2 regions of the Vibrio maritimus genome follow, and region 2 is predicted to be linked to the other one. Evidence: predicted binding sites of a transcription regulator. Region 2 holds the regulator's gene; the other holds the start of a gene.
What was found. The regulator PurR, encoded in region 2, represses purine synthesis genes. The targets are predictions, from matches to a motif close to TNANGNAAACGTTTNCNTNA.

Region 1 (4,218 bases), on a different replicon from region 2:
CATCAGTAGTAATGGAAAGTGGTGTTTTAGCAAGACAAACCGCTAGGTTATTGAATCCATGTTTCTTGTAGATTTCTAGCTGCTGCTGAGCCTGGTAAGACAAGGTTACACGAGCCGCACCGTAGCCCACCTCACACACGGTCATGAGCTTCTCTTCGATAGATTGCTCTGCTGTGTATAGTGGTTTAAAGTTCGCGTCAGTTGCACATGCTTCAATGACTTTTTCAGCAAGTGCTACTGTGCCTTCACCACCTTTAGCAAAACCTTCACTAATAGCGACTCGGCAGTTGCTGTCTAGTGCTTCGACCCACTCTTGTAGTAGCGCAAGCTCTTGCTCACTGTCTTGCGGGAAGCGGTTGATCGCCACGACAGCAGGAACGCCGTATTTTGCCACATTGTTGATGTGCCATTTCAGGTTTTCAAAGCCAGCTTCTAATGCCGCAGTATCTTCGCCGTAGATGCTGTCTGGGATAGGAGTACCAGGCTTAAGATCGTATAGACCAGAGTTTGCTTTTAGACCTCGAAGCGTTGCTACAATTACTGCGCAATCAGGTTTCTTATCCGTCGCAGAAGCCTTGATGTTACAAGCCTTCTCAAAGCCCATATCAGAACCAAAACCACCTTCTGTCACCGTAAAGTCACTCAGCTTTGTGGCGATGCTATCAGCGATAATCGATGAATTACCGTGAGCGATGTTTGCAAAAGGACCTGCGTGGATAAGTGTCGGTACGCCCTCTAGCGTTTGCATAAGCGTTGGTTCAATCGCTTCTTTCATGCTAACCGCCATTGCACCCGCTACTTGTAGGTCTTCGGTGGTCACAGGTGTGCCGTCAATAGAGTAGGCAACAACAATCTTACCAATGCGGATACGAAGATCTTTTAAATCTTTCGATAGGGCAAGGATCGCCATTAACTCTGATGCTGCAGAGATATCAAAGCCATCTTGGCGCTCGTAGCCATTGATCGTTTTGTTTACTTCGTTTTGACCGACGGTGACCATTCGTAGGGCTCGGTCGTTGTGGTCGACAACGCGTTTCCATACCACGTTTTTACTATCAATCTTAAGCGCTTTAAGACCAGTGCGAGATTCAAATGCTTCAAAGCCTTGACGCTGTTCATGGTAAATACGCGCGTCAATCGCCGCGGCCGCCAGGTTGTGAGCAGCAGTCACGGCGTGGATATCGCCTGTTAGGTGTAAGTTTAGCTCTTCCATTGGTGCAACTTGAGAATAGCCGCCGCCTGCTGCGCCGCCTTTAACACCAAAAATAGGGCCCATAGATGGCTGACGGATACATGCCATTACGGACTTGTTTAGCTTCTTTAGGCCTTGAGATAAACCAATGGTGGTGACGGTTTTGCCTTCGCCCAATGGGGTAGGCGTGATTGCGGTAACGACAATCAACTTACCATCACGGTTGTCTTTTAGGCGCGAGACCGCATCCAGTGTCACTTTCGCTTTGTGAAATCCTTGCGGGTGATACTCGTGGTCAAGAAGACCAGCTTGTTTTGCAATGTCAGAAATAGCAGAGAGTGACGTCGTACGACAGATATCGATATCAGATAGCATTAACGGTCCTTAAAAAGCCACAAAATTAATGAGGAAAACGTTTGCGTCGAGATAATACTGGTTAAAAATGCTTTGTAAAGTTAAATATTCAGAGGGCTGTTCTAAAAGTAATCAGCCTCCTGTTATTTGTATGTTTTAAAAACAAAAAAGGGCCGAAGCCCTTTTTTATTAACGATCCCAGTACGCTTCTTCTAAGCTGTCTTCTCTCTCAGGAAGAGCACGGGTGAGTCTAGGAGAGTGTTGGGTTAACACTTCGTAGCTAACTCGGTTTGCGTACTTACAAATTTGAGAGAGTGACGAATAAGTCAAACATGGTGCAACATGCTTGTCTGAGTCTGGTACATTTTTGCTATGGAATGAGTTTGCAGTCATGTCATGCAGTAATGCTGACAGTGCACCATCTCCTGCACCATTGGTGTTCTTGATCTTTAGTGGACCGCCTAAGTAAGGGCCAATGTGAGAGTAGACTTTTTGCGGATCAGAACACTCGTCCTTTCTCATCGCTCGGCTAAACTCAAACTTGTTGAAGTCTGCAAACTCGTCAGCAGATATAAGTTCGTGTGTTGTCTCTCTTAGTGTGACGTTGTCACAGTAGCCCGCCATGTAGAGGCCTGCTGGACCCGCGGTGCACAATACCAAATCAACCCAATCCAGTGCTTTGTCAGCGGCTTTTAGAGGATCGGCGAAACCGGTCAAGGCTTCACCTTCTTCTTCGTTCATCGCAACGATGGTGACGTTTTCTTTGATGTAGTCTTGCCAGAATTTCTCATTGCCTTCGATAACCCATTTAGTACCCAGAGTAAGAACGACTGGTACAGATTTCTGCTTTGCAATTTCAACGGCACGAGCGACAGCTTGAGGCATCGGATCTTCAGGTTTGCCACGCATAAGGTAAGAAGAAACAACAAGTGCAGAAGCCTTGTCAAACACTGACTCAGGTACACTCTCTGGTCGAAGCTGGTTCATCTCACCTTCGTTGATAGCGAATGTGCGTTCGCCATCATCAGTGATAAGTGTGTAGCAGCGCCCGATAGGACCATCAACCGTCTGTAGATGGTTTAGGTTCATTCTCGACGATGTGCGGCACAGGTAACGATATCCATATGACCCAACTTGAATGTTTTTAGACATTACGCCGAGTAAGACAGATTTGCTGTCCGCGAGGACTGAGTAGTTGTGAAGGGTATTACCAATAGTGTCGCCAGGGAATTGATGTGTAATCAGCTCCTTTTCGACAAGTTCGGCATACAGAGCATCCGCTTTGCTCTCTTCGAGTACGAGTGAGTGTCCTTTACTTAAATCGTATTTAGCTAGGAAGTCATCATCAACACGTGCTTCAATGTCGACGATTGTTTGCCCGACACCAACAATTGTCGGGCGGTATAGTTTTGGCGCTGATTGCGCCTGACTCACAGAAAGATCTTTCTTACTGGTCGGGAAATAGTGTTTTGACTTGCGTTGTCCAGGGAATTTCATAGTAAAGGCTAGCGGATCAAAATTTGCGGGCATAATATCACAATGCTGCAAGTTTTGTTTCATCTAATTACATTGAATTTGTGATTTGTAGCAGTGCGAAAGTGCAAAAAACAGCTCACTCCATGTCGTAAAGTGCAATGTGTATCCACTTTGTTGAAAAGGTTATATGCGATACTAATATGTAACTGAGTTTATAATGAGGTGGGTCGTATGAATATTGATAATCTCAGCATTGCAGAAATACGAGCGGTTCTGAGTCGCCTTGACTGTTATTTTTTTGTGAAAGACCAAGACCTCAAGTACACCTATGTCAACGACGCAGTGGCGCGTCTTTTTGAAAAGTCAGCAGAGGAAATTGTCGGGCGTGATGACTCTCAGTTTTTCGACTTGACGGTATGCCATGAGCTGTTGCTACATGATCGAAAAGTCCTCGGGGGAGAGTCCATCTCTCAGGTTGAAAAGAACACAGATCTTGATGGAAACGTTCGTCATTTTCAGAATCTAAAAACGCCAATTTATGACGATAGAGGTCGGGTGGTCGGGGTGTTCGGCCTTGCTATTGATATTTCAGACTCCATAGCGAAACATGACAAACTCGAATACTTAGCGATTAGAGATGTTCTAACGGGCGTATTCAATCGCCGTTATCTAGAACTGCAAATGAAAAAGGAGATCGCCTCGCATGTAAGGCACAGTAAACCTCTGTCGTTTATCATGCTTGATGTAGATAATTTTAAATCTATCAATGATAAGTATGGTCATAGCATCGGTGATTATGTTCTACAACAAGTCGGTAAGGTTATGCTGACTTCTGTAAGAGAAGAAGATGGGTGTTTTCGCTTTGGTGGGGATGAGTTTGCGCTGTTATTGCCACACACTACATTAGCTTGCGCGTTTCAGCTAGCAGAGCGCCTGCGGACGTCGATGGCAAAGCAAAGCTTTTTGTCAGAAGACGGTGAAGAATTCACGATCAACATTAGCTTGGGTGTCTCTCAGCTTTCAGAGAGCAATCAAGGGTTGTTTATGGCTAAGGCTGACGGGGCTTTGATGGCGGTGAAACGCAATCGTGATCAGAAAAATGCAACGCTGGTACATTGCGAAACGCATTCTCAAATTGCCAGTTGCTCTCGATGCCAGAATTTTGAAGCGTGCTTGAGTAAAGAATAGAGCCAACG
Region 2 (4,218 bases):
GCGCTTCGTTAGTCTCATGGCAAGCTGGACATACCCACGGCACGTTACCGCTTTTCTCAGCCTGTTTTTGCCAATCTTGAATGACAGCTCGTGCCATCATTTCTTGCTCTTTGTTGAAAAGCCAAACGTAGGGTAGTGAATTTTCGTCAAACGGTACTTCCCCTCGTAACCCGAAAACACCTTCGCCTCGTACTTCACACTCGATACCTTCAGCCATCAACTGCTGTTGGACAATATGTGTTTCTGGTGGGTTATTGCCTACAAATATCTTCATCTATTCCTGTACCTGTGGCGAGCGAGAGATTTTTCCCATAATCCATTTAGCAATAAGTGGGAACAAACCGAGTAGGGCAAATGATGCCAACACGGTAGGGGAAACAATACCGGATAGACTGTCAATATTCGCTAGCTGAGTACCCGCATTGAGGTAGACTGCAGTTCCTGGCAACATACCCAGTTGACTCACCAAGTAATATTTAGAGACTCGAATTGGCGTGAGACCCATTAATAAGTTAATCAAGAAAAATGGGAACACAGGAATGAGTCTTAGAGAAAATAGATAGAAAGCACCGTCTTTTTCGACACCTTTATTGATCGTCTCAAGTTTCGAACCGAACTTACTTTGTACCCAATCGCGAAGTAGGAAGCGACTGCTCAAGAATGCCAATGTAGCGCCTATGGTACTCGCAAATGAAACAAGCAGTAAACTAGTCCAAAAGCCAAACAGTGCTGCGCCAAGTAAGGTAACCACGGCAGCGCCTGGAACAGAGAATGCAGTAATCGCTATGTAAGCGAAGAAATAGGTGAGGGCAGCAGCCACAAAGTTCTCATTGATGTATTCACTCAGTGCTACTTGCTGTACTTTTGCGTTTTCTAGTGTGAGATGTTGACCAAAGTTGATGCCCAAATAAATGACGACAGCAACCAAAACCAATCCTAGTATCAGCTTCTTGCTCATGACGATATCCTTTTGATGACTCAGTATTAGTGTAGTAGAAAGGCTGAGTATGTTTTTCCTTTCAACTAATACAAAAAAATCAGCCATAAGGCTGATTTTTTCTCGAGATGACCGTAACTTAATTAATTAAGCTAGCCAGTTCGTCTCTTTTAGTCTGAGGAATCACAGACCAATGAGTACCATTTATCGCACCTTCAAGAGCCCATAAAAGCTCTAAACCTACGGTACTTGAATGGGTTCTCTGAATGGCCTTGAAAGCCTCAACCGAACCATGATCCTGAAGTTCAACCACTGATTCAATGCCTGCTTTTTTGAGCATGCGCTCAGTGGCAAGGCGAAGATTCGGAAGGTCTTTCAGGCGATTAGGTTTCGCTTCGGATTGTTGCTCTTTCTCAGTTTTCGCGAACTCGAGTGCCTGTTTAGCGTGATCGAGAATACCTTCTTGATCTTGCCAACAGTCTTCAGGTAACGCGAAGTACTTAGTAACAACGGGAAATCCACGCTTTTTATAAACATAAGGCTTGTAACCCAGTTTTTTGAAGGTGGATACGGTCTGACGGTTAGTTCTGATATGTAATTTGTTATTCACTGCTAAGGCAAACATCGTATCATCTACGAAGATGCCAAATCCCCCAAACATGGAGCGAGACTTTACTCTTCCAAGCTGAGCGAATAATTGCATTGAATTTTTTAGTATAGGATTATCCATGCTTTATTCTTTTCTCGGTGTTATTGATTGTGTCACCAGAATCAGGTCCGAGAGTATAGCAATCAGGTGTCAGAGCTCTGTTAGGCATATGCCATAACTGAGTCTTCTCCCCTTGCCATCGGCAACCCCGCTACCTATCAATTAAAAATTGGTTTAGGCCGGAGGCTTTGCGTCCCACCCTTTCAGATGGTTTGCCCTGTGCGTGACTTCATTAGAATAAATGAAAACGACATAAGCCTATGATTACTCAGTTGCAAAAATGTGATGTTGGTTCAAATAATGGTGGGTTATTTGTGCTTGAGGGTGCGTAAAAAACTAACAATCGAGAGAAGAAAACTTGAATGGGGTTCAAAAAAAAGTGCCTGGAAAGGCACTTTTGTCAGCATTATGTAAGGCTTTTGACAGAGTCTCGTTCAACAATCTCTGGGTGCATTTCGAAAATGCGCTTTTCATGACCTTTATCTTTGATTCGTTCTAATAGAATCTCAAACGCGTTTTTACCGACACGACGTTTAGGTTGGTGAACCGTGGTTAGAGGTGGCGAGAAGTACTCAGCCAGCTCGATATTATCGTAACCAATGACAGAGATGTCCTCAGGTACGCGCACACCCAGTTGTTGTAGGCGACTCATCAGGCCAAACGCCATGGTGTCGTTGAAACAGAAGATAGCGGTAGGTCGGTCTTCCATTGCAGCAATACGGTTAGCTGCGATAACCGCTGTATCGCATTCGAAGTTGCCTTCAAGAATACGATCGTCTTTCATCTCGATACCTGCCTCAGCAAGGGCACGTTTGTAACCGATGATACGCTCTTGGCACACGGCTTTCTCCAAGTGACCGCTTAGACAAGCAATATCAGTGTGACCTTTTTCAATCAGGAACTTCGTTGCGAGATAACCGCCTTCTTCGGAGTTATCGATGATCTTGTCCGCTTGTGAGCTTTCTGGGCCCCAGTCCATGATAACTTTAGGAATGTCGGCGTGACGATCAAGCATCTCTAGCAGCTCTTCGGTAAGATCAGAGCACATCACGAGGATGCCATCCACGCGTTTCTCTGCCAGCATGCGAATGTAATCGCGTTGCTTTTCATACACACCACCAGTGTTACATAGGATCAGCGTGTAGCCTTGGCGGTAGCAGTAGCTCTCAACACCATCGATAACCTCAGAAAAGAACAGGTTAGTTGATTGAGTCACTAACATACCAATGGTTTTCGTTGAGTTACATTTTAAGCTACGTGCAACGGCGCTTGGTGCGTAGTTGAGTTCGTCGACCGCCGCCATCACTTTTTCTTGAGTTGCTTCAGCAACAAAGCGAGTCTTATTAATAACGTGGGATACTGTGGTCGTTGAAACGCCTGCAAGGCGGGCGACATCTTTAATAGTTGCCATAGTGATATCCTATTAGTCGCGGCTTGATAATTAACGTTGGTACCGCTTCAAGTATAGTGGTCTTTGCAAACATATAACGCTATGTTGTTGTAAACATAGTATTTGGCTGCGAAAACCGAAAGTTGCATGCAAGCCACGGCGAAAAAAGCTCAGAGCGTAGATTTCAACAGGTGTTTTTGGACACAAGTCCGCGTTGAATGCCAAGGGCATTTGCATTTAAACGGCGGATTGTAGACTTAGGTTTGGGCGCTGGCAATGACTTATCCAATAAATTTATAACTAAAGCGCAAATTAATTCTCACAGATGTGATGCAAATGATTTGCGCTTTAAGGTTGGCTAGCCTTGCTCACCCTCTAGGTAGGTGTAGTCAAGTTGGCAGAATGCTTCGAGTAGTTTAGCGGCAGAGGCATAAAACCCAAACTCGTCGTTGGTTTGGCATTTCGCAACAAACTGAGGTAGCCATGTCATCAAGTAGTTCTTGATGAACTCTGCTTGCTCGTGCAGCGCATCGTTCATATGTGCTTCCGCTTCAAGCTCATTGGAGCGAATGATTAAGTTGCCTAGAAAATCTAGCTCGATCGCGAGGTGATCCGCTGGCTCATTTAAGTCCTTATTCACTGCCACACTGTGCTTAGCTAACAGGTCAGCCATATCCTGTGCAGGTTGATCATTTAAAAGACCAGACTTACCAATATACATAGAGGCATAAGGCAATGCGCCATGCTTGTCCGACTTTAAAAATAGATCGCAAAAATCGGCAGAAAGCTCTAATTGTGCGTCTTCTCTGACTTGAAGGCGGTTCAAGGACTCTGTAAAGACCTGAATGGGTTCTTTTAGGGAAGGGTTTTCTCCTAAGCCAGATAAGAAAGAGCGAATTTCAGGGCTATGGTATTTGTTGAGTTCATCATCAGTGAGCTCGGCAGCGAATAGGCTTGAAAGCCACCAATAGATTTCTGCGCGTTGCTCATTAAATGCTTTGATTTCTTGCATTTGAATAATCTCCAAAAATGATAACTCTATTTTAGCCAATAAAGATGAATAGCAATAACTTGTTGTGTGAAAAATTGAGTTAACTTATGAAAAAATAAGACAAAAATTAATTTCTTTAAGGGTAAGTTAACACGAGTATTCGTTGCATATGAGACGCAATCGTTTTGGTT

Region 1: the regulator PurR is predicted to act here: its motif matches at 1,597-1,616, upstream of LY387_RS25180 (formate--tetrahydrofolate ligase).

What each region holds. Positions count from the first base shown of each region.
Region 1 is NZ_CP090439.1:1,945,040-1,949,257, reverse strand. Features, by position in the region: gene LY387_RS25180 (formate--tetrahydrofolate ligase) at 1-1,567, opposite strand, end outside; gene LY387_RS25175 (inosine/guanosine kinase) at 1,736-3,043, opposite strand; gene LY387_RS25170 (sensor domain-containing diguanylate cyclase) at 3,254-4,210, shown strand.
Region 2 is NZ_CP090438.1:2,376,473-2,380,690, reverse strand. Features, by position in the region: gene LY387_RS10800 (DUF2007 domain-containing protein) at 1-274, opposite strand, end outside; gene LY387_RS10795 (TVP38/TMEM64 family protein) at 275-958, opposite strand; gene LY387_RS10790 (TfoX/Sxy family DNA transformation protein) at 1,077-1,667, opposite strand; cyclic di-GMP riboswitch class I at 1,785-1,873, opposite strand; gene purR (HTH-type transcriptional repressor PurR) at 2,053-3,057, opposite strand; gene torD (molecular chaperone TorD) at 3,395-4,048, opposite strand.